One region of the Frankia sp. CgKIO3 genome, then DNA from elsewhere that is predicted to be linked to it. Evidence: riboswitches for the same ligand, from Rfam matches in the RefSeq annotation. Region 1 holds a riboswitch; the other holds the start of a gene.

Region 1 (11,636 bases):
CGGCGCTGCCCTTCGATCTGCTGCGCCGGTGGCTGGTGCAGTCCGGCCACTCGGTGACCTTTGTGCAGAACGTCACCGACATCGACGACAAAATTATCATCAACGCGGATCGGGACGGCACCTCGGTCTGGGAGCTCGCCACCCGGCAGACCCGTGCGTTCGACGACGCCTACCGCACTCTCGGGATCCTGCCCCCGACGATCCAGCCGCGTGCCACCGGTCACATCCCCGAGATGATCGCGCTGGTGTCGGCCCTCGTGGAGAGGGGATACGCGTACGCCAGCGGCGGTTCGGTCTGGTTCCGGGTGGGTGCGTTCGTCGACTACGGAGCGCTGTCCCACCAGCGACCCGACGCGATGCAACCGTCCGTGGAGGCCGAGCCCGGCAAGGCTGACCCCCGCGACTTCGCGTTGTGGAAGGCAGCCAGGCCCGGCGAACCGTTTTGGTCGTCCCCCTGGGGTGACGGCCGGCCGGGCTGGCATCTGGAATGCTCTGCGATGGCCGGAAAATACCTCGGCCCGGTCTTCGACATCCACGGCGGCGGACTCGACCTGATTTTCCCGCACCACGAGAACGAACGTGCCCAGACGGTCTGCGCCGCCACGGCCCGCCCGGTGTCGAACGCGGCTTCGGCCGATTCGCCTGGCCCCGGTGGTGGCGAGCCCGGTGGTGGCGAGATGGCGCGCTACTGGATGCACGTCGGCCTGCTGACGACCGGCGGGACGAAGATGTCGAAGTCGTTGGGAAATTCCGTCCTGGTGGCCGACGCCCTCGACGAGGTCCGTCCGCAGGTTCTGCGTTATCATTTGCTTTCCGCGCACTACCGGTCCACGCTCGACTACAGCGCCGAGGCGCTGGCGGAATCCACCGCGGCCCACGACCGGGTGGAGACCTTCGTCCGCAACGCGTTGGACATCCTCGGCGGGCCCGGGGAGGCGGCGGCACTGGCAGCCGACGAGGTCGTCTCGTCGTCGACCGCAGGGACGGCGGGGAAGGCCGGGACGCGGCCGACGGTGGCCGGAGCCCGGCCGGTGCCGGTTCCCGGGCCGGGTGGTGAGCCGAGGCTCACCCCGCGGCGGGCCTGGTCCGATTTCACCACCGCTATGGACGACGATCTCGCCGTCGGACGTGCGCTGGCGGCCCTGTTCGGCGCGGTGAGTCAGGGAAACCAGGTGCTGTCGAAGGCTCACAGCCGGGAGTTGGCCGGGTGGGTGGACGTGACCCGGCGGATGCTGAACATCTTCGGTCTCGACCCGCATGAGCAGTGGCCTACCGCAGGTGCCGAGTTCAGGCCGGCGCTGGACGGCGCGATGCAGGTCGTGCTGGATCTGCGGTCCGCGGCCCGGGCCCGGCGGGACTATGCGGAAGCCGACGCCATCCGCTCGAGACTGGCAGCCGCCGGCCTGATCGTGGAGGACACTCCAGAGGGCCAGCGCTGGCATCTGGCCTGAGCCGACCGACCAGGTCTCACCAGGTTGATCAGCGTTGACGCCGTGACGATCAGTTGACTGATCTGATCGGCAGGCCGCCTGCCGCCCCGGACGGCGGCAGGCGACCCGGTAGATCAGCGGGCGCGTAATGTGATGCGCGTCCAGGCGCCCAGGTAGACCCGGTCCCCGTCACGTAGCGGAACGGGCTGGCCGGGCTCGATGGGGTCCGGTTCGTCGTTCAGCCGGGTGCCGTTGGTGGATCCCGGGTCGCGGACCGCGTAACCGCCGTCGGGCAGCAGCTCGAACAGGGCGTGGCTGCGGGAGATTCCCGGGTCCTCCGGCGCTCCGGACAGGTCGATGTCCGGATGGATGCCACGGGACTCGCTGCGCCGCCCCACGAGCATCTGAGAGCCGGCCAGGGCGAAGACCCGACGAGGGTAGAAGGTCGGGAACGGGACCCGGTGGTCGTCGCCGCTGTCGTAGTACTCGCGCTCCGCCTCGACGATGGCTTCCCAGACGGTGCTGCCCGTCGGCGCGCGGTCCCGATCCCAGCCGGCGCCACGCCCGGCGCCGGCCCGTGGGTCGTCGAGGACCGCGTCACGGGGGTCGACGTGGCCGCCGCGGGTGCCGCTGTGCCGCGGGTTGCCGCCCCGGCTCTGGGTGACCCGGTCGATGGATGGCGGGGGTGGAGCGGAGGCGTCCATGCCCAGCGGGTCCGCACCGTAGCCGTACTCGGCGTCGCGTCGGCTCCGGCGGTGCGTGTCCGACTCGCGGTCAAGGTCGCCCCGCGGATCCGGATATCCACCCGGCGTCCGGCTGTCGCGGCCGACGGGGTAGCCGCCACGGTTCTCCGGCGTGCCCCAGTCTCGACCGTAGGGATCGCGCCCGTGGTCGATCCGGTCGTCGGGGGCCGGCTGCTCGTCACGCCCGCGTGGGTAGGGGTCACGATCATAGCCACCGGGCGGGCCGTAGGGGTCCTCCTGATAACCGCGGCCCCCCCGGGACTGGTCGGGGTAGCCGTCACGGCCATACCCGCCGTACGAGTCGCCACCGCGCGGGTCGCCGACGCGCGGCGGGTCCGTCACCCCGGGCAGGTCGGCTGGCGAACGGCGGATGCCCAACGGGTCGTAGCCATCTGGACCGTCCGCATCCGGGCCGGTCTGTTCGGCTGGCCCACGCCGACGGTTCCCGTCAGCCGAGCGGCCGGGGGCATCTGCTCCGTAGGGAGCTCGCCCGCCGTCCTCCGGACGGTATTCGTACCTCTCCTGACCACTCATGATCCCAATTCCGCACCGATCGCAGTAGTCGGGTCGTGAGACAGGTGCCCCGTAGGGCATCGTGCCCTCACCTGATCACCGGTTCACCCGGAGGGTCCTCGTCGACCGTGTGTCAAGGACCATCTCATCGATCTTCTTGACGTTCTTCTTCAACCGAACCGTACCTGTTGTGGCATTGTCGACGCGAACCACCTTCTGTAGGAGGCGGTAGGTGTCTTCGTTGCCGGAGGCGAGCGCCAGCTGAGCGTCGCGTCCGAGCAACAGTGTCGCAGTCGCCTCGTCGCCGGCCCGACGCGCCTCCAGGCCCCGTAGCACCGCGGCCGGGAGTTCCACCTGGTCGGTGTAGTGGGTGACTGGGTCGCTGATCCGGCTCCACTGGGTCTCATCGTCCGTCCAAACCGCTCGGACCAGCGCCTTTGACGCCACCCGGCCGTCGACGACGAGGCTGACCCGCGCCGCCGACGTCTCGATTCCCCACGCGCCGGTAGGGTAGCCGAAGCAGCGTTCGTCCGCGGGCGTGGCCTCGCCCGTCAGATCACGTACCACGGGTGCGACCTCCGCGGTGAAGACGCTCATCAGTCCTCCACCCGGGCGGCCACCACCGTGATGTTGTCGTGTCCCCCGGAGTCGATGGCGAAGTCGACGAGGTGGCGGGCGACGTCGATGGCCTCGCAGTGGGGTGGGAGCTGATTGACCAGCGCGGCCATCACGTCGGGCCGGGACGCGTAGTTCCACAGCCCGTCGCTGCAGACCAGTACCGTGGCCGGCGCCTCGATTGGGAACATCTCGGTGTGCGGCGCGACGTCCTCGACGTCGCCGCCCAGCCAGCAGGTGAGGGTGTGCGCCCGCCGGTGTGTCTCGGCCTCGTTGGCTGGGATGAGCCCCGCGCGCGCGGCCTCAGCCGCCCAGGTGTCGTCGGCGGTCAGCCGCTCGCACCAGCGCGGACCGAGCAGGTAGACCCGGCTGTCGCCGACCCAGCCGACCGTGACCATGCCCGGGCCGTCCGGGGTCGGCGGGGTGACGATGGCCGCGGCGAACGTGCACGACGGCGCCATCCGCCCCTCGGCCGCGCTGAGTTGGGCGATGGTCGCCTGGGCCGCGTCGACGGCGGCGTGCAGCGCGGCCTCGGCGTCCTCCGGGGAGAACCCGCCGACGACCGTGCGGGGCGATGTTCGTGGCTTCTTGTAGTCGGCATACGATGGTTCGAGGATGTCGAGCATCTCCTCGGCCCGGCTGACGCCGCGCGACGGGCGGGTGTCGTGGTGGACGGGGCGCCCCGGGCCGTGGGCACGCACCGCATCCGCGAGGACGGCCATGGCGGTGGTCGCCGCGGCGGCCGAGGCCTGCCCGGAGCCCGGAGTGGTCGACACGCCGTCACACACCACCGCGATCAGCGTGCCGTACACGACGGCCAGGCCCATGGCGTCCTCGTTGGTGGTGTGCCGGACGCCGCGGTCGCACACGCCGGCGAGCTGGCCGAGGTCGACCTCGCTGTGGTCGGCGTCGCCGTGGCCGGGGTCCGGGCCCTCCAGCCCGTGACCACAGACCTCGCAGTACCGGTCGTCGGCATACACCGGCGCCGCACACACCGGGCAGCGACCCAGGTCGTCGTTGAGTTCGAACGGCCCCCCGGTGATCTGGTAGGCGACTGTGGGGGCGTCGTCACGCGGGTTGAGGTCCACCGTCATGCCGCCGGGAGAAATCGGCCGCGGCCGGAAACAGCCGGGGGAACGCATGCGGGCGGTGTGCGCAGAGCCATGTGCTGGGTGCCTCCTGCCCCTGACGGTCGGGTCCTTGACGGTCGGGTCGCTAACGGCCGGATCGTCGATGCTCGCCGTGGCCGTCTCGGGACACCGACGGCGCGCGCCCGATGATCGACCGAGGTGGTCACACTCGTCGAGCTGGTCATCACGCATCCATGGAGACGTATTCTCCCAGCTTCTCCCGCGGCACGTCGAGGGTGTAGATCGCCGTGCCGGCGACCTGATCCGACGCGCCCGCCATCGCCGGCGGGCGACCCTAAAAGAGCGTAAAGGCCGGGGGTGGATGGTGGCAGGGCCCCCGCACTCCGGGGAACCCCGGGCCCGCCGGTCGGCGTGGTGATGCGCACCTGACCCTCCTGACGCCGGTGAGGGGCGGCCGGACCACGTCAGGTCGGGCCGTGGGCCTGCCGGCCCTCAGGATAGGGCGCCGGGTCCCCGGAAACGGCCATGTCGAGGTATGCCCATGGCAGAGGTCCTCCGCCGAGCTCCTGCCGAGCTCTCGCTGAGCGTGCCCCGACACGCCGGTGTCGTCCGCCGTATACCGTGGTCACATGGTCATTCCCCGGGCGTGTACTGGTCGGTGGTCCTGATGGCCGGCGCCGCTCGCCGGGGCGATGGGATCGCCCGCGGCGGTCAGGGCGGTCGGGCCGCCAAGTCCGGTTCCCACCGCAAGGGGGCCTCCACGGGCAGCGGCGGTCACGGCCGCAAGGCGCTGGAGGGCCGTGGGGCCACGCCGCCCGCGCAGCTGCGCCCCGGCCATCCCGCCCAGCGTCGTGCGGCGGCGGCTGCTGCGGCCCGTTCCGCATCGGCCGGAGCCGAGCGGGGTCGAGCGGCCGCCGGCCGGCGCGGGGATGGTGGCCGCGCCGTCGCCGCTGCGGCCACCACCGGGCCGAGCGCCGCGGGGGGTTCCGCGGGGACCGGGCGCCCACGGCGGACCGAGGGCGACGAGCTGGTGGTCGGGCGCAACGCGGTGGTCGAGGCGCTGCGGGCCGGGGTGCCGTCGTCGGCCCTTTTCATCGCCGGCGGGCTGGACTTCGACGAGCGGCTCGCCGACGCCCGCCGACTCGCCGGGCGGGCCGGGATCGCCGTGGCCGACGTCGGCCGCACGGATCTCGACCGGATGTGTGGCACCGCTCCGCATCAGGGTCTCGCCCTCGTGGTACCGCCGTTCTGGTATGCCCATCCGGATGATCTCCTCGCCCGCGCGCGCTCGTCCCCCCCCGGTCTGCTGCTGGCGCTGGACGGGGTCACCGATCCCCGCAACCTCGGGGCTGTGGTGCGCTCGGCCGCCGCCTTCGGTGCCCATGGCGTCGTCGTTCCGGAGCGTAGGGCCGCCGGCATGACCGCCGCGGCCTGGAAGACCTCGGCGGGGGCCGCCGCCCGGCTGCCGGTGGCGCGCGCCACCAACCTGGCCCGCACGCTCGTCTCCTACGCGGCGGGCGGCCAGTTCGTCGTCGGTCTGGCTGTGGGCGGCGAGGTGAGCATCGACGAGCTCACGATGGCGACCGACCCACTCGTCCTGGTGATCGGCTCCGAGGGACGCGGGTTGTCCAGGCTGGTCGAGCAGCGCTGCGACGTGAGGGTCCGGATCCCCATGGCGGGTGCGGTGGAGTCCCTCAACGCGGGGGTGGCCGCTGGGATCACGCTGGCCGAGATCGCCCGCCGCCGTCGGATCGGCTGAGCCGGCCGATCGGTGGGTCCGCCGGGTCTCCGCCGCCGGGCGGGGCTGCGGAAGTTGACCTGGCCGGCGTCGCCGTGACCGGGAAACCGTGACCGGGAAACGTAGCGCGCAGCCCCGTGTCCCGGAGGGGACACGGGGCTGCTGGCCGCGCGCCGATCAGTACCGGCCGGGCGCGGACAGTGAAAGCTGGCGCGGGAAGTCGGGCAGCTCAGATCTTGTGACCCCAGCACGGCTTCGATGCGTACCAGGGGCTCGTCCCCTGCTGGGCGTACAGGATGCGGGCGCGGTGCCACTGCTCGGCGACGCTGGCGTGCTGCGGCAGACCCTTGCCGCCGACCCCGCGCCAAGTGCTGGGCAGGAACTGGAACAGCCCGCCGGCGCCGATGGAGTTGACCACGCGCGGGTTTCCCCCGGACTCACACGGAATCACCTTGGAGAGCAAGCGGTCGGCATTCGTCGACGCGCTGACCGGCTGGGACAGCGCGAGGCCACCGCCGATCGAGGCCGCGAGAGTGGTGGCGGCGATCAAGGCCCGGGAACCGAGCCTGATGCGGTTGAGGCCACGAGCGAGCGAACGAGCGTTGGACATTGAGTTGCCCTTCCCCACGCCTGCGAGGTGAGCTGTCGGGTTCGGGCTGGGAATGCCCGGCCGCGCATCGCGGCTTCACCCCGAGAACGCCTTTTCGTGGCGCCCGGAATTGGTTCCCCCGCTCCTGCCGAAGGTTTGATTCTCGTCGAGCGGGGGCAGGATGCGGCGTGCCGCCCGACGCATGCCATCAGGTGACGGCACGGCAATGAACATAGCTGAGAGCGACCCAGGAAAAACAAGAGTATGTGAGGATGCACACAGTGCATCCTGTTTACTTATCCCGATCTTTTTAATGGTGTTTCGCGCCCGCGTGCGCGCCCGATTCTAGAGGTTGTCCAGCGGGCTGGAAATCCCTAGTCCGTAGCTGGGTCGTCACGTTGACGGTAAACAATACGCGGTGCGTGGAGAAACTGTTCCGCCGCGTAGTGATCAAGCCTCCGCTACCCGCTGCCGGCAATCTCTAACCAGGATCTGGAAAAATCTGTGCCGGCGTTCCGGCGGGCCCGCACCTATCGCCCGCTTTCCGGACTATACGGCACGAGGGAATCATGTCATATGTCGGATCTACCAGTCGGTGCCGGACACCCGGTCCCGGCGCTGCGTCGCCGCCAGCCGCCAGCCGCCAGCCGTCATGCCGCCCGCGAGGCGGGTGCGTTCGGGTCGGTCAGCGGTTGTAGGACCAGGCCGAGCCGGTACCCCGGTACTGCTCCACCGGGATCGGTGTGGTTCCGGCCCGCATCCGATCCGTTTAGAGCTGACCGTGCAGGTGGTCGATCTCGTGGGCGACAAGCCGCGCCAGCCCCTGCCGATAGACGGTGATGTGCCGGTTGCCGTCGATATCGGTGTGTTCGACGTGCAGCTCCAGCGGCCGGGGGACGAGGCCACGGACGTCAAAGAAGCTCAGGCAGCCCTCGTACTGCTCGTCGGTCTCCCGGGAGGTTTCGATGACGCTGGGGTTGAGCAGCGTGAGCGTGTCGCCGCCCGGGGTACGCACGATCGCTGCGGCGCGGTTGATGCCGACCTGCGGCGCGGCGATGCCCATGCCCTTGCCGAAGGTGTGCAGGGCGGATACCCGTTCGAGGGCGGAGGACAGCTCGGCCGACGACCCGACGCGCGTCCTCGGCCTCGTCGGGCAGGGCGAACGGGCGGGCCGACTGCCGCAGGATCGCCTCACCCTCCTGCACGATGCCAACGGCCGCCATCTGATCGCTGGGACGTGTTCCGGTCTCCGCGGCCGGATCACGTTCCGGCACGGTGGCCCGGAAGTTCCATTCCAGTCGGTAGCGGGCGTGCAGCGGCGGCTCGGTGGTCGACCAGGTGAAGATCCGCCGGTCGCCGGAGTCGGTGCGGGCGATTGCGGTCCGGAACGGGAAGGCATCGGCGGTCATCGACGTTTCCATGCCCCAGACCACGGGATCCAGCTCGGCCGGAAAGTCCAGCTGCACCGAGAGGAAACTCGTCGGTACCCGCACGGCACGCTGGAACCACGGCCCCCACTTCTCCCTGCTCACCTGGTAGCTGTAGTTGATCCATGCCGATTCGCCGGGATAGAGCGGAAATCGCCCTCGACTGTTCTCGAAGAGCAGCCAGACCTCCTTGAGCGCGTCCCAGTCGGTCTTGACCTGCCAGGCCATCTGCTCGCCGCCGCAGTGTGCGCTGAGCTGGAGGTCCTCCCAGCGCAGTGGATCGGATCGGTACAACCGCGCGGAGCGTTCCGGATCTCCCGGGAACCGGTCAACCGATATCCGCATCAGATACCGGGTGACCGGTTCGCTGCCGGCGTTGAGAAGACGTCTTCGCTGGTGGGCGACGTACATGCTGTCGTCGTAGTCGTAGCGGAGTTCGGCCCGGTCCTCCTCGACGACCAGGCCCCCCGGTCCGGGGGGGACCCGGCCCGGGCTCTCGGCGACGACGGGCCCGGGGGGCCGGGGCCGGGTCGACGGAGGGGGTCGCGACGTGGGCCACCGGCGTCGGGCCGGGTCCGGCCGGAACCGTCGGCGGCCCGGGCGGCTCGCGCACGTCCCGTGCCGCCTCCCACGGCCGTGCGGCCAGGTGGAAATAACTACCCGGGATACGCAGCGCGTCGGCGATGCGTTCGATCAGGGAGAGCCGGGCGATGCGGTCCTCGCCCTGCATGATTCGGCTGACCCTGCTCTGGCTGAGCCCTTCCACCGGCGAGGCGATGCGATTCTGACTGGCACCGTCATATTTCTTCATCAGCCGGAACACCGCGCGGAAGTCTCGCGTCGCACACGCCGTCCGGAAGTCCTCCCGGGCCAGCAGCTTGGGCGATACCCGGTAAGGTCCAGATTCGTACGACATCGAAACGGCCTTCCATGTCGGTACGGTCGGTGAAGGCCGGAGTGAAATCGGGCGATCAGTCCTCCGTCAGTCGACACATCAGGATAACGACGCCATGCCAAACGGGCACAGATGTTCGGCTGAATGCTCGACTATCGGATATCCGACAGCACGGGCTCGGCGGTTTCCCGGGTCTTCCCGGGTCTTCGCGGTGTATGGCGGATGTCGTTTCTGACTCCTTGCGGACAGCGACGGCTGCTGGTGGCGTGCTGTCGCCGCTGGCCGGGGTGGTGTCACGGACGCCACCTAGGAGCCGGGCCGTAGATAGGTGAAGTCTTCCCCTCCAGCGCCCGGTTGCCTGTGGCGCAGACGACGACATCCGCGCGGCCCATACGAGAAAGGCATGCCTGACTGACGTTTCCGGATCCCGGTCGCCCGCGTCAGTCTTGGCGGCAGGCCGGTCCCGCCCTGCGTCGAGCCGCGACCTCCGCCGGGCGGGGCCAGCGTGACGGCGAGCCGCAGCCGGGCGTGACGCCCGAGACCTCCGGGAGGGGTCCGTGGACAGGTGGCCCTGCCCTGCCCAAGCAGGGCCACCCTCGGCCTTTGCCCGAGTCCGGGGAGCCCGCCGAACCGACGGGCCCGGCCGCGCTTGAGTCGACCGTCGCAACCACACCCCGGGGATTCGACCGCTGGGCGGTCACGGTGGCGGCCGGTTCCGACCCGAGGGGGAGGCCTTCCGCGCAGTCGGGCGCATGCCCGCGCCGCTCCTCCGTTACAGGATTTCGATCACAGCGAGGTGCGGAACGGACCAGTCACCTCGTAGGTGATGCCGCCGCTGCTGGAGCCCGAGGTGCCGCGCTGGGAGGAGAAGTACAGCCGGTTACCAGCCGGGTTGAACGCCGGTCCGGTGATCTCCGAGGAGCTCTGGCCAGTGATGCGCAGGAAGGGGGCAACGATGTCGCCGGGGGTGATGATGCAGATCTCCATGTTGCCGCCGTCCTCGGCGACGTAGAGGTCACCGACGGCGGCGACGGTGATGTTGTCGACACCGGTCAGCGGGGCGCCGGAGACGTTGTCGTCGTAGACGATCGCCAGGGTGCTGGCCGCCGCGTCGTAGGCCCACACCCGGTTGTCGCCCTTGGTGGTGAAGTAGCACTTGCCGGCCGAGTACCAGGCGCCCTCGCCGCCGTTGAACAGCTTGGCGCCCGAGACCTGGTCGCGGGTGGGTGTGGGGCTGCCGTCGGGGTCGGGCACGTTTGCCCAAGACAGCACGCCGGAGATCTCCTTGAGTACCTGCAGGGTGCCGGAGGACAGGTTGCCCCAGGTGGTGGGCATAAACCGGTAGAAACACCCGTCGGACGCGTCCTCGGTCAGGTAGATCACCTTCCGGTCCGGGTCGGCGGCAGTAGCCTCATGGTTGAATCGGCCCATCGCGGCCCGCCGGACAGCCGCGTTGACCCCCCACGGGTCGGTCTCGTACACGTAGCCGGTGCTGGTCTCCTCACACGACAGCCAGGTGTTCCACGGGGTGGTCCCGCCCGCGCAGTTGCGGTTGGTGCCGGACAGGATGCTGTAGGCGCCAATGATGTTGGCGTTGCTGTTGAACTTCACGGCACTCACGCCGCCGCCGCCGCTGCCTACCTCGGCGTTGGACACATAGATCCAGCCCGTGCCGTTGGCGAAGCAGGCGCCGCCGTCCGGGGCCCTGTGCCAGGTGTAGCTGGTGCCCGACACGGTCTGGGTGGATCGGGCGATCACCCGGCTGGTGAAGCCTGACGGCAACATGATTCCGTTGGCGTCGGCTGACTGCAGCGGCCCGTAGGGGCTGTTACCCGGTACCGCCGGGTAGGCCACGGCCGCCGCGCGCCACAGCGAGCCACTGAAGGCCGCCGCGCCGACGCTAACAAGACCGGTCCGAAGGAGAGTTCGACGATCCATTCCTGCTCCCATCTCCACGTGAGGATGCCGCGCTCGCCCGAGCGTCTCCGCCCGAGCCACAGTATTCCGTGCCGCTGGCAATCTAACGTACGGTGAGAAAATACGACAGAATTGTGGCGTGAACATTGTGAAACCGGCTGGACAACAATATCAACGTAGAGTCAAGATCGACCCGGTAATTATTCGAGCTGAAATCTTACCCAATGTTCGATGTAATTCGGATGTTGCGGTGGGGGCTGGCCTTGTGCGGTCGCGTCGGAGAGGGCGCTGGTTACTCACGTGGAACGGGTCGACGACCAGGCGGGCGTGCGGCAGAGTCCCAGCGAGGCCTGGCGATCCGTTCAGCCATCGCCGGTGAAGTGCAGGGTGACGCGATGCCGGTCCGACGGCCAGGCGGGCACCTGGAGAACGTCCCGGTGGGCCGTTTTTCCCCGCGGCGTCATCGCGACTTCGACCGAACGCTCACCCGCCGGGATGAACACATCTACGCCGGTAATGAAGCCGATCCAGAAATACGCCGGAATCGGCATCATGAGGTGGGTGACGCCATCGGAATTCCGGTCGAACAGGTAGACGCCCAGGGCCATTTTGAACCGGGGTGCGTCGGCGGCATTCAGCACGTTCTTCCCATCGATGCTGAGGACGTCGTCGGCGTCC
Region 2 (11,636 bases), on a different contig from region 1:
GCACCGCGTCGGCGACGTCAGCCGCATCCGACCCCGGGACGGGGCAAGGCGTCATACCCTTCGCCCATCAGGAGTCCACGGCGGGCTTCGGCCCGATCCGGCTGTCCTGCACCGCGGGTGCAGGGCTGATCGGCGCCCCTACAGGTTCGTAAGGAGCCCCACCGATGCCCATCGCCACGCCAGACGTATATGCCGAGATGCTCGACCGGGCGAAGGCCCAGTCCTTCGCCTACCCCGCGATCAACGTGACCTCGTCGCAGTCCCTGAACGCCGCGCTGCGGGGCTTCACCGAAGCCGGCAGTGACGGCATCGTGCAGGTGTCCACCGGCGGTGCCGAGTACCTGTCCGGCTCGACGGTGAAGAACATGGTCCTCGGCGCGGAGGCACTAGCCGAGTTCGCCCACCATGTCGCGGAGGCGTATCCGGTCAACATCGCCCTGCACACCGACCACTGCCCGGCCGACAAGCTTGACACCTACATCCGTCCCCTGATCGCGATCTCGAAGGATCGGGTGGCCCAGGGGCGCGAGCCGCTCTTCCAGTCGCACATGTGGGACGGCTCGGCGGTCCCCCTTGAGGAGAACCTCAAGATCGCCGAGGAACTACTCGCGGATGCCGCCGCCGCGAAGATCGTTCTCGAGGTCGAGATCGGGGTCGTCGGCGGCGAGGAGGACGGCGTCGTCGGCGCGATCGACGAGAAGCTCTACACGACGCCGGAGGACATGTGGCGGACGGCCGAGGTGCTCGGCACCGGCGCGAAGGGGCGCTACCTGCTCGCCGCCACCTTCGGCAACGTGCACGGTGTGTACAAGCCCGGAAACGTCAAGCTACGCCCGACGATTCTGCACGAAGGACAGGAGTACGTCGCCAGGAAGCTCGGGCTGCCAGCCAGCGCGAAGCCGTTCAACCTCGTCTTTCACGGCGGTAGCGGGTCGGCTCTCACCGAAATCCGCGAGACGCTCGACTACGGGGTGGTCAAGATGAACGTGGACACGGACACCCAGTACGCATTCACCCGCCCCATCGTGGACCACGTGTTCAAAAACTATGACGGCGTTCTCAAGGTGGACGGTGAGGTCGGCGTGAAGAAGGCATACGACCCGCGTACCTACGGAAAGCTCGCGGAGAGCAGCATGGCGGCCCGCGTCGCCCAGGCGTGTGAGGACCTCCGTTCCGCCGGCACCAGCCTCGGACGGGCATAGTCCGGGCCAGGAGCGCACGCCGGCTGGCGGGATCGGTTCGTCGGATACCGTCCGGCCGGACCGCCGGCCGGCGGACAGGAGGCGGGCAGGAGGACAGATAGCCGCCGGCCGCGAAAACGGGCAACCGGGCAACCGCCGCCGCTCGTCCGAGGGCATTCTCCGGACCCCTCGACCCGACACTCTCCATCGTTTCCGGCGGACGGAACGACCGGCACGCGGCGGACATCCGACCCGCCCCGGTCCGATGCACGACCTGCCGATTTCCCGTACTATGCCGGCCCCACGGTTCCCCGGTCGCTCCGACGGCTGGGGGACCACTGTTTACCGGGCGAGGGACCCCGCTCCTCGCGTAACGCCGCCTCCGCTGGCGACCAGCAGGTTGCGGCCACATTAGCGGACACGCACCGGGCCTTCGGTAACCGTTCACCTACCGCCCCGCCCCACGGAACCCCTTCGTCCAGCGTGGCGGCCCGACAGGCAATTTTCACAATCGGTGTTCGATCGAATCCGCCGTGTGCAAAAATCACAACGCTGCAAGTTACCGCCCGATTTCCGTTGTTTTTCTCACAAAAACAGGCTTCAACGGACGAAGCGTAGTATCAGGCCGATCACTCGCGTCGATCTCGTAGCAGGGCCGTCACACCTTTGTTGACATATCACACATCTGGCCTGATACGGGACTCTCCGCTCATCGTCGCCCATCGGCAAACAGGGTGATCGGCCAAGCACAAATGCCTCCGCACGTCGTACCGCCAGTTTGATGAGCGGGCGCGCACGCGCGATACCAGGCCGTCGATTCCTGCTCAAGCAGGCGCGCCGAGTGTGCTCTTTTTCACGCACCCTATTCAATGCTTGGCGACTCGCCGGGCGGCGTGGTTATGGTTTTCGCCGTGCCCGGCAACAACGCCGGGCATTCGTCGGGCGGCACGCCGAATCCTGCCCCCGGCCGACGATTTCTCGAACCGGGCGGCAGGAACGGGGGACCCATCTCCGAGTATCGAAAGGATTCGATGCTCTCGGGGTGAAGCCATGTGCGACGACCACACGGAAAGGTGTTTCCGGTGCGGCTTCCGTCTCCAGGGAATCCCTGGCACGGCCGGGCAGTTCCCAGTCCGAATCCGACAGCTTACCTCGCAGGCGTGGGGAAGGACCACAAGACATGTCCGACGCACGTATCAGTGGCCGACAATGCCGCGCCGGTACCCGCAGCCGGGCCCGGGCCCTCGTGGTCGCACCCGTACTCGCGGCAGCGGTGGGCGGCACCTTCGCGCTCAGCCAGCCGGCCGGTGCGGCCACCACCTGGACGGGCCTGCGGCAGTGCGAGTCCGGCGGTGACTACACGATCAACACCGGCAACGCGTACTACGGCGCCTACCAGTTCTCCGCCAGCACCTGGCACGGCCTCGGCTACAGCGGTCTGCCGCACCAGGCTCCCCCGGCTGTCCAGGACGAGGCCGCACTCAAGCTCGCCCGGCGGTCCGGCTTCGGCCAGTGGCCGACCTGTGGCCGCGGGATGGGCGCCGACCAGCTCGCGGGCGGCTCGTCGAGCTCCTCGGGCCAGGCGTCGCGCACGGCGAAACGCAGTGAGCTGACGGTCAGCCCCATCTCCGTGAGCACCCCCGTATTCACCCGTAACCTGACGACCGCACTGGCCAGGCAGGTACGTGACGACGTGCGGGCCTGGCAGGCCCGCGTCAACCATCTGGGGTATCCGATCACGATCGACGGCCGTTACGGACCACGCTCCGCCGCAGTCGCCCGCGCCCTGCAGGCCGCCAAGGGACTCGCCGTCGACGGCATCGTCGGCCCGGCGACCTGGCGGGCCACCTTCAGCTGATCCTCTCTATCAGCTCTATCAGCTGATCCATTCACTCCGTCAGCTCCGTCAGCTGATCTCTTCACTCCGCTCCCGCGACGGGGGACGACCGCCGCGGCAACCGGACATCCCACCCCGGCGACACCGGTCAGGGGATCTCACCTCGACGACGGGCCGGCCCGACCGGCCTCCGGACGATCTCCGGTTGACGGCCCGTACGGGCTGGCCCGTGCAACCCACCACCAACATCACCCGGACCACACCCTGACCGGCCTCCGGCAGAGCCGATCTTCGGCAAGGCCGGCGAGGAACAGCAGGACCAGCGAGCCACCTGCGGAACCTGTACAGAAGTGGCACGATTCGCGCGATCCTCACTGGTTACTCCGGACCACCCCGGTTTGCGCTCCATGAGCGGTTCTCGCTAGAGTGCCGCTCACTCGCCTCGTCGGCGAGGCCGCCCGGACGGACGCCGAGTCCTGCCCCCGTGCGAGCGGCCGGAACGAACATCAACCGCAGCGGGCAGGAGTGGGGGACCCACATTTCGGGCGCCGCAAGCAGCGTCCTTGGGGTAAAGCCGGTGCATCCCGGTCCATGGTGGAGAGCGGTTCCTACTCGCCACCCGGGGTCGGATCCTCCGGCCGGGCCATCCCAGCCCGCACCCGACAGCTCACCCCGCAGGCGACGGGATTGGACGAACATGCCCTCTGGGCGTCGTGGCGGCAGACATCGAGCACCGCAGGCCCCATCGCCCGCCGGTCGCATCCTGCGCACCACCGGCGCGGTCACGGCCATCGTCGGCAGCGGCCTCGCGGTCACCGCGGCTCCGGCGGGCGCGGCCACCGCCGATGACTTCGCCAAGCTCCGCCAGTGCGAGTCCGGCGGCAACTACGCGATCAGCACCGGCAACGGCTTCTCCGGTGCCTACCAGTTCGACGACCGGACCTGGCACGGGCTCGGGTACTCCGGCCGGCCGTACCAGGCGTCGCCCGCCACGCAGGACGAGGCGGCCGCGAAGCTCTACAACCAGCGGGGCTGGCAGCCATGGCCGTCCTGCTCGGTCAAGATGGGCCTGACCAACAACGGCCCGGCCAGTGTCCCGGGCGGCTCTGGCGACGTCATCCAGCAGGCCATCACCCCGGTGGAACCCCCCATGACGCTGGACCGGGCTCGCCGGGAGATGGGGGACGGCTCGTTCAGGGGCACGGTCCTCGACGCGTCCCTCAGCGACGACGTCCGCCCGGAGGCCTTCGTCTGGCAGGACAGAATGCGCCAGAAGGGCTTCGTACTCACCGTCGACGGCAAGTTCGGACCGCAGTCGCAGGGCATCGCCGCGCTGTACTCGTACCTCACCCGGGTGAACGACGGTCAACCCGGGGTCGTCGGCCAGAATCTGTGGAACGTCAGCGTCAGGGCCTGACCGACCCGGTCACCGTGCGCGCAGGGCGGGCGCGTCCGGGGTGACCTCCATGACGTGTGCGGCCAGTCGTCGGGCAGGATGCACTCATGACGACGCCGTCCGCCTCGGGAAAGCCCAACCTGCTCTCCGGTCCGCCGCCGACGCTCCTGCCCTCCGACGCGGCCGCGACCGAGGCGCTGGCCGCCGGTGATCCGCCGGATGCCGTCGCCGCCCGGCTGCCCGCGTTCAGCGCGCCCTGGGCCGCGCTCGCCGAGCTCGCGCTCACCGGCGGACGACCCATCGAGGCCTATGCCTACGCCCGCACGGGCTATCACCGCGGCCTCGACGCCCTGCGCCGCTCGGGCTGGAAGGGCAACGGGCCGATCCCCTGGTCACACGAACCCAACCGCGGGTTCCTGCGTTCACTCGCCGCTCTCGTCCGGGCGGCCGCGGCCATCGGGGAGGCCGAGGAGGCCACCCGCTGCCGGACGTTCCTGACCGGCAGCAATCCCGTCACCGCCAGTGAGATCGGCTTCACCTGACAGTGAGTTCATCAGGCCGCGTCGGTGGTGGAGGCCAGCGAGGACGCCGCAGCCGGCCCCACGGCCCCGCCATCCCTAGTAACCTCGCCCGGTGCCTGCTCTTGTCCTCATCGGTGCCCAGTGGGGCGACGAGGGAAAAGGAAAGGCGACCGACCTCTTGGGCGGCGCCGTCGATTACGTCGTCCGATACCAGGGTGGCAACAACGCCGGCCACACCGTGGTCATCGGGGCGGAGAGCTACGCGCTCCACCTGATTCCCAGTGGCATGCTGCGAGCCGACTGCGTTCCCGTGATCGGCAACGGGGTCGTCATCGACCCGGGCGTGCTGCTGGCCGAGATGGACGGGCTCACCGCCCGCGGCATCGACGTCTCCCGGCTCCTGATCAGCGCGAACGCCCACCTGATCATGCCCCATCACCGGGCGCTGGACCGGGTCATCGAGCGCTACCTGGGCAAGGCGCGGATCGGTACCACCGGTCGCGGCATCGGTCCCACCTACGGCGACAAGGTTGCCCGTACGGGCATCAGAGTGCAGGATCTCCTCGACCCGGGCATCTTCCACAAGAAGCTCGAACTGGTGCTACGGGAGAAGAACCAGGTCCTGGCCAAGGTCTACAACCGGCGCCGGATCGAGCTAGACGAGGTGGTCGAGGAGTACGCCGACTACGCGAAACGCCTCCAACCCCACATCGCCGACACCGGCCTGATTCTCGACCGGGCGCTGCGCGCGGGCAAGGTCGTGCTGCTCGAAGGCTCCCAGGGCACTCTCCTCGACGTCGATCACGGCACCTACCCGTTCGTCACGTCATCGAACCCGACCGCCGGCTACGCGGCCACCGGCGCCGGCATCGGCCCGACGAGGATCAGTCGGGTGATCGGCATCATCAAGGCCTACACGACCCGGGTCGGCGCCGGCCCCTTCCCCACCGAACTGGACGACAAGGTCGGAGAGGAGCTGCGCCGCATTGGCGGGGAGTTCGGCGTGACGACCGGCCGGGCACGGCGCACCGGCTGGTTTGACGCCGTAATCGCCCGCTACGCGGTGCGGGTCAACGGTCTGACCGACCTTTTCCTCACCAAGCTGGACGTCCTGTCGGGCTTCGACCGGGTGCCCATCTGCGTCGGCTACGACATCGGCGGCGAACGGGTCGACGAGATGCCCATGACCCAGACCGAGTTCCACCACGCCAAGCCGATCTACACTGACCTGCCCGGCTGGCACGAGGACATCTCCGGCGTCCGGTCGTTCGCCGACCTGCCCGGCACCGCGAAGGACTACATCAGGGCGTTGGAGGAGTTCTCCGGCGCCCCGGTGTCGGCGGTCGGCGTCGGTCCCGGGCGGGACCAGACGCTCGTCATCAATGACCTGGTCTGAACAAACTGGTCCGAAAAGACCTGGTCTGATCCCGCCCGGCGCGGGCCAAGATCCGGTCGGTTCCGGTTGCAGCCGGAAGCATTACCATCGACGCTTGGGCGGTCACGCAAAGCAATGACGTCCGGGGGTGGTGGCGGTGGCCGTTGTCAGGTCCCGGCCGTCGGATGACGACCCTTCCATCCCCGGGCGGACACCGCTGTCGCTGCCGGAACCGGCCGAAGCCCCGCAACCGGCCCGTTGGCCACCGGCCGTGAGACGCGGTTACCTGCACCCGACCGACTCCGACGCCTGGCCGGTCGGGTTCTCCCCCACCGGCGAGGCTCTGCCACAGACACTGACCGACGTGCTGCTGCGGGGCAGCCACGCCATCCGGAGCTCGAAGCGGGCCGAGGCGCAGCGGCTCGAACGCGCCGCGGCCGTCGCCAGTCACGTCGACGCCCAGATCCGTGACTTCCTGGACTTCTGCGCGGCCGAACACCTGGTACCACCGGTCACGGTGCGGGCGGCCCGCACCGCGCCGCACCGCGCGCCGGCGCGGTACCGCGCCGGCCGGCCGCTGCCCGCGCTGGACCTGAGCGAGGGCGGGGCGACACGGGCGGCCACGGACCCGGCAGCCCGGGCAGATCGGGCGGACCCGGGCGAGGCGGCCGTCGACCCCGGTCGCCGCCGGCGTTGGCCAAGACGGCGGGAACGGCTGCAGGCGTGGCCGCTGCTGTACTGGCGCTGCGAGAACTTCCCGGCCGCAGGGCGGTCGCTGCACCTGTTCGTCGAACCGGGTGGACGCGCCTTCGAGGGCCGCGACGATCCCGCCCCGCTGACCGTGCTCGGCCGGGAGGTCCGGGTCTGGCCGGTCGACGCCGCCGCCATCGTCGCGGGCATGGCCGAGGTGGACGCACGCCGCTGCGCGCTGCACCTGGTGCACGGCATGGCCCACCTGCTCTGGCGGTCGGGCGTCGGGCTGTAGCCGCTCAGCGCGGATCGTCCCGGGTGACCGGCCGGGAGTCACCGGCACCGACCGGGCACGACGCGCACGATGATCAGCATACCCGCTACTGTGGAACTGTGACCCGACCGAACTGCGACGACGCGATGCCCCAGGCGGGGTTCGCCGGTTCGCGACGGCACCCGCGCCCGGTCCGGATCTCCGTCCCGGCGCCGCGCGCCGGGGACAACCGGTGACGGCCTCCACCGACCCCCACGTCCCCCGCGCACGGCCGTGGCGGCGACGCGGCCCGGTCCGCCGGCATTACCGGGAATCCGCCGCCGCGCACCGGGCCGCTGCTTGCGTCGCGAGGTGAACTGATGAAGGTTCTTGTTGTCGGCTCCGGCGGCCGTGAACACGCGCTGTGCCGGGCGCTCGCCCGCGATCCCCGGGTCGGCTCGCTGATCTGCGCGCCCGGAAACGCCGGGACCGCCGAGCTCGCCGAGCCCCGCCCGCTCGCCGTCGCCGACCCGGACGCCGTCGCCGACCTTGCCGAGGCGGTCGGCGCGGACCTCACCGTCATCGGTCCGGAGATGCCGTTGGTAGCCGGGGCCGCCGACGAGCTACGCGCCCGCGGCCTCGCGGTCTTCGGCCCGAGCGCGGCCGCGGCCCGGCTGGAGGGCAGCAAGGCGTTCGCCAAGGAGGTCATGCGCGCCGCCGGGGTGCCCACGGCGGCCTCTCGCGACCACACCGAGATCGAGCCCGCCCTGGCCGACCTGGACGTCTTCGGCCCGCCGTACGTGGTGAAGTACGACGGGCTCGCCGCCGGCAAGGGCGTCACGGTAACCGAGGATCGCGACGCGGCCGTCGCCGCGGTCCGCGCGAGCCTGCGCGGACCGGACGGCCGGGTTGTCCTCGAGGAGTACCTCGACGGGCCCGAGGTCTCCCTGTTCGCCGTGGTGACCGAGTCCGGCGCGGTCCTCCCGCTGCTGCCGGCGCAGGACCACAAACGGGTCGGCGACGGCGACACCGGCCCGAACACCGGGGGGATGGGCGCGTACACCCCGCTGCCCTGGGCCTCGCACGGCCTGCCGGCGGAGATCGTCGCCACGGTGATCCGGCCGACAGTGGCCGAGATGACCCGGCGCGGCACCCCGTTCACCGGCCTGCTCTACGCCGGGCTCGCGCTGACCACCCGCGGCCCGCGGGTGGTGGAGTTCAACGTGCGCTTCGGTGACCCCGAGGTGCAGGCCATCCTCGCCCTGCTCACGACGCCGTTGACGGACGTGCTCTCCGGCCGGCGGGCACCGGTGTGGCGCTCCGGCGCGGCGATCAGCGTCGTCGTCGCCGCGCACGGCTATCCGGCGGCACCCAGGCTCGGCGACCCGCTCCGCGGGCTCGCTGCCGCCGGTGCACTGGCCGGCGTCGACGTCCTGCACGCCGGTACCCGGAGGGAGCCGGATGGCCGGGTCGTCTCGGCCGGCGGCCGTGTGCTGTCCGTTACGGCCATCGGCTCCAACCTGGAGTCCGCGCGAGGATCGGCCTACGAGGCTGTCAGCCGCATCTCGCTGCCCGGCGCCCATTACCGCACCGACATCGGAGATCCGTCCCGGATGCGCCACGCGGCCGACGTCCGTCGAGCGGACGTCGCGTCCGGCGAGGATCCCGCAGGACATAGAAAGAAAAAGAAGGAGTAGACCGTGTCGCAGAGCACCCCCGGGCCGGGCCATCCCCAGGTGGCGATCGTCTTCGGATCACCGTCGGACACCCAGACCATGAGCAAGGCCGGCGCCACCCTGGAACGCTTCGGTGTGCCCTACGAGCAGGTGTCGCTGTCGGCGCACCGGGCGCCGCGCACCCTCGCCGACTACGTGGGTCAGCTGCGGGCCCGCGACATCTCGGTGGTCATCGCCGGGGCAGGCCTGGCCGCTGCGCTGCCCGGCACCATCGCGGCCCTCACCACGCTGCCGGTAATCGGCGTGCCGATCTCCGGCGGGGCGCTGGACGGCATGGACTCGCTGCTCGCCATCGTGCAGATGCCGCCGGGCGTCCCGGTCGCGACCGTGGGCCTGAACAACTCGACGAACGCGGCGATCCTGGCGATCCAGATCCTGGCGCTGGCCGATCCCGATCTGGGGCTGAAGCTGGCCGCGTTCAAGGACGAGTTCGAGCAGGCCGCGGCGGACGGGCTGAGCGCGGCGGCCGCGGCCGGCAGCCAGTCATGATCGGCCGTTACACCCTGGCGGAGATGGGCCGGGTGTGGTCGGAGGCGCACAAGTACGAGCTGTGGTGTCGCGTCGAGGTGCTGGTCATGGAGGCGCACGCCGCCGCGGGCCGCATCCCCGCCGATTCCGTCGAGCCGGTCCGGGCCGCCCCCGCTCCGACGCCCGAGGCCGTTGCCGAGGTGGAGGCCGTCACCCAGCATGACGTCATCGCCTTCCTGACCGCTTGGGCCGACCGCACCGAACCCCGGTCCGCCGCCGCCTACGCGCACTTCGGCATGACCTCCTCAGACCTGCTCGACACGGCGCTCGCGCTGCAGCTGGTCGAGTCGACCGACCTGCTGCTCGCCCGGGCGGACACCCTCGTCGCCGCGCTGCGCGACCTCGGCCTAGCCCACCGGAACACCCTGCGGGTCGGCCGGACGCACGGTATCCACGGCGAGCCGACGGTGTTCGGGCACCGCGTCGCGGACCTGGCGTTCGGGCTCGCCCGCTGCCGCGACCGGCTGCGCGCGGCCCGCGCGGACGTGGCCGTCGCCAAGATCTCCGGCGCGGTCGGGACGTACTCCAACATCGACCCCGACGTCGAGGCCTATGTGGCCGACAAGCTGGGCCTCACCGCGGCCCCGGTGGCCACCCAGGTCGTGCTGCGCGACGGCATCGCCTCCTGGGTCGCGGCGCTGGCTGGGCTCGCGACCGTCTGCGAGGCGGTCGCCCTGGAGGTCCGGCACGGCCAGCGCACGGAGGTCCGGGAGCTGTCCGAGCCGTTCGGCTCCGGGCAGAAGGGCTCCTCCGCGATGCCCCACAAGAAGAACCCGATCATGTCGGAGCGCATCGCCGGGCTCGCCCGGATCGTCCGGGCGCAGTACGTCCCGGTGCTGGAGGGCGTCCCGCTGTGGCACGAGCGCGACATCTCCCACTCCTCCACCGAGCGCATCGCGCTGCCGGACGCCGCCACCGGCGTCGACTACCTGCTGCACCTGACGACCCGGCTGGTCACCGGGCTGGTCGTGGACACCGCACGGATGCGGGCGAACCTCGATGCCACGGGCGGGCTGGTCTACACCTCGGCGGTGCTGCTCGAACTCGTCGAGACGGGGCTGTCCCGCGAGGACGCCTACGCCGTCACCCAGACGGCGGCGATGGAGACCTGGCAGACCGGCGTGCCGTTCCGGGAGACGCTGCGCAAGCACGCCGGCGACCGCGGCCTGGCCCTGGACGAGGCCAGGCTCGACGAGGTGAGCCGGCCCGAGCGCTACACCAAGCGCCTCGGCCCGGTCTTCGACGCCTTGGCCGCCCTCACCTGACCCGCGCGCCCCCGCGCCTGACCCGCCGCACAGCGGCGCAGGCATGGCGCGGGACCCCGCCCCGCAGGTGCTGTTGTTCTCCCTGGGTACGGTCGGTGTATGCCGCTGACACATGAGGAGTTCGCCGGGCTCACCCACCTGGGTTCGGGCAAGGTCCGGGAGCTGTTCGCGGTCGGGGACGACGCCGTGCTGCTGGTCGCCAGCGACCGCATCTCGGCGTTCGACGTGGTCCTACCGACCGAAATTCCCGACAAGGGAGCCGTTCTCACCGGGCTTTCGCTGTGGTGGTTCGACCAGCTCGCCGACCTGGTCCCGTCCCACGTCGTCAGTTCGAACGCCGATGAGTACCCGGCCGAGCTCGCTCCGTATAGGGAGCAGCTGCGCGGCCGGTCGATGCTGTGCCGACGCCTGAACATGGTGCAGATCGAGTGCGTCGCCCGTGGTTATCTGACCGGCAGCGGGCTGAAGGACTACCAGCGCACCGGCGCGGTCAGCGGGCATCCCCTGCCCACCGGGCTGGTGGACGGCAGCAAGCTGCCGGCACCGATCTACACGCCGTCCACGAAGGCGCCGATCGGTGAGCACGACGAGAACATCAGTCGGGCCGACGCGGCCGGCCGGATCGGCACCGAGCTCGCCGCCGAGCTCGAGCGGCTGACCCTGCAGATCTTCGGCCGGGCCAGTGTCCTCGCAGCCGAGCGCGGCATCCTGCTCGCTGACACCAAGTTCGAGTTCGGTCATGACACCCAGGGCACGCTGCGGCTCGCCGACGAGGTCCTGACCCCGGACTCGTCCCGGTTCTGGCCGGAGGACACCTGGCGGCCCGGAGCCTCCCAGCCGTCCTTCGACAAGCA

Evidence for each region. Region 1 has a riboswitch for cyclic di-AMP ahead of AC08OJ_RS01380 (transglycosylase family protein). Riboswitches for the same ligand answer to the same signal wherever they lie in the genome.
Region 2: another riboswitch for cyclic di-AMP. It lies ahead of AC08OJ_RS03120 (transglycosylase family protein); the one in region 1 lies ahead of AC08OJ_RS01380 (transglycosylase family protein).

Annotation. Positions count from the first base shown of each region.
Region 1 covers NZ_CDWTMO010000004.1:43,817-55,452, forward strand. Annotated here, with positions in the region: gene AC08OJ_RS01355 (cysteine--tRNA ligase) at 1-1,451, shown strand, start outside; gene AC08OJ_RS01360 (FHA domain-containing protein) at 1,565-2,707, opposite strand; gene AC08OJ_RS01365 (hypothetical protein) at 2,783-3,283, opposite strand; gene AC08OJ_RS01370 (PP2C family protein-serine/threonine phosphatase) at 3,283-4,395, opposite strand; gene rlmB (23S rRNA (guanosine(2251)-2'-O)-methyltransferase RlmB) at 5,060-6,151, shown strand; gene AC08OJ_RS01380 (transglycosylase family protein) at 6,360-6,740, opposite strand; cyclic di-AMP (ydaO/yuaA leader) riboswitch at 6,743-6,886, opposite strand; gene AC08OJ_RS01385 (peptide deformylase) at 7,489-7,914, opposite strand; gene AC08OJ_RS01390 (helix-turn-helix domain-containing protein) at 8,475-9,062, opposite strand; gene AC08OJ_RS01395 (alkaline phosphatase PhoX) at 9,828-10,979, opposite strand; partial or broken gene AC08OJ_RS01400 (lipase) at 11,321-11,636, opposite strand, start outside.
Region 2 covers NZ_CDWTMO010000013.1:13,677-25,312, reverse strand. Annotated here, with positions in the region: gene AC08OJ_RS03130 (DedA family protein) at 1-55, opposite strand, end outside; gene fbaA (class II fructose-bisphosphate aldolase) at 165-1,202, shown strand; cyclic di-AMP (ydaO/yuaA leader) riboswitch at 2,120-2,355, shown strand; gene AC08OJ_RS03120 (transglycosylase family protein) at 2,362-3,039, shown strand; cyclic di-AMP (ydaO/yuaA leader) riboswitch at 3,517-3,713, shown strand; gene AC08OJ_RS03115 (transglycosylase family protein) at 3,716-4,435, shown strand; gene AC08OJ_RS03110 (DUF3151 domain-containing protein) at 4,522-4,956, shown strand; gene AC08OJ_RS03105 (adenylosuccinate synthase) at 5,048-6,331, shown strand; gene AC08OJ_RS03100 (hypothetical protein) at 6,528-7,295, shown strand; gene purD (phosphoribosylamine--glycine ligase) at 7,634-8,950, shown strand; gene purE (5-(carboxyamino)imidazole ribonucleotide mutase) at 8,954-9,478, shown strand; gene purB (adenylosuccinate lyase) at 9,475-10,782, shown strand; gene AC08OJ_RS03080 (phosphoribosylaminoimidazolesuccinocarboxamide synthase) at 10,882-11,636, shown strand, end outside.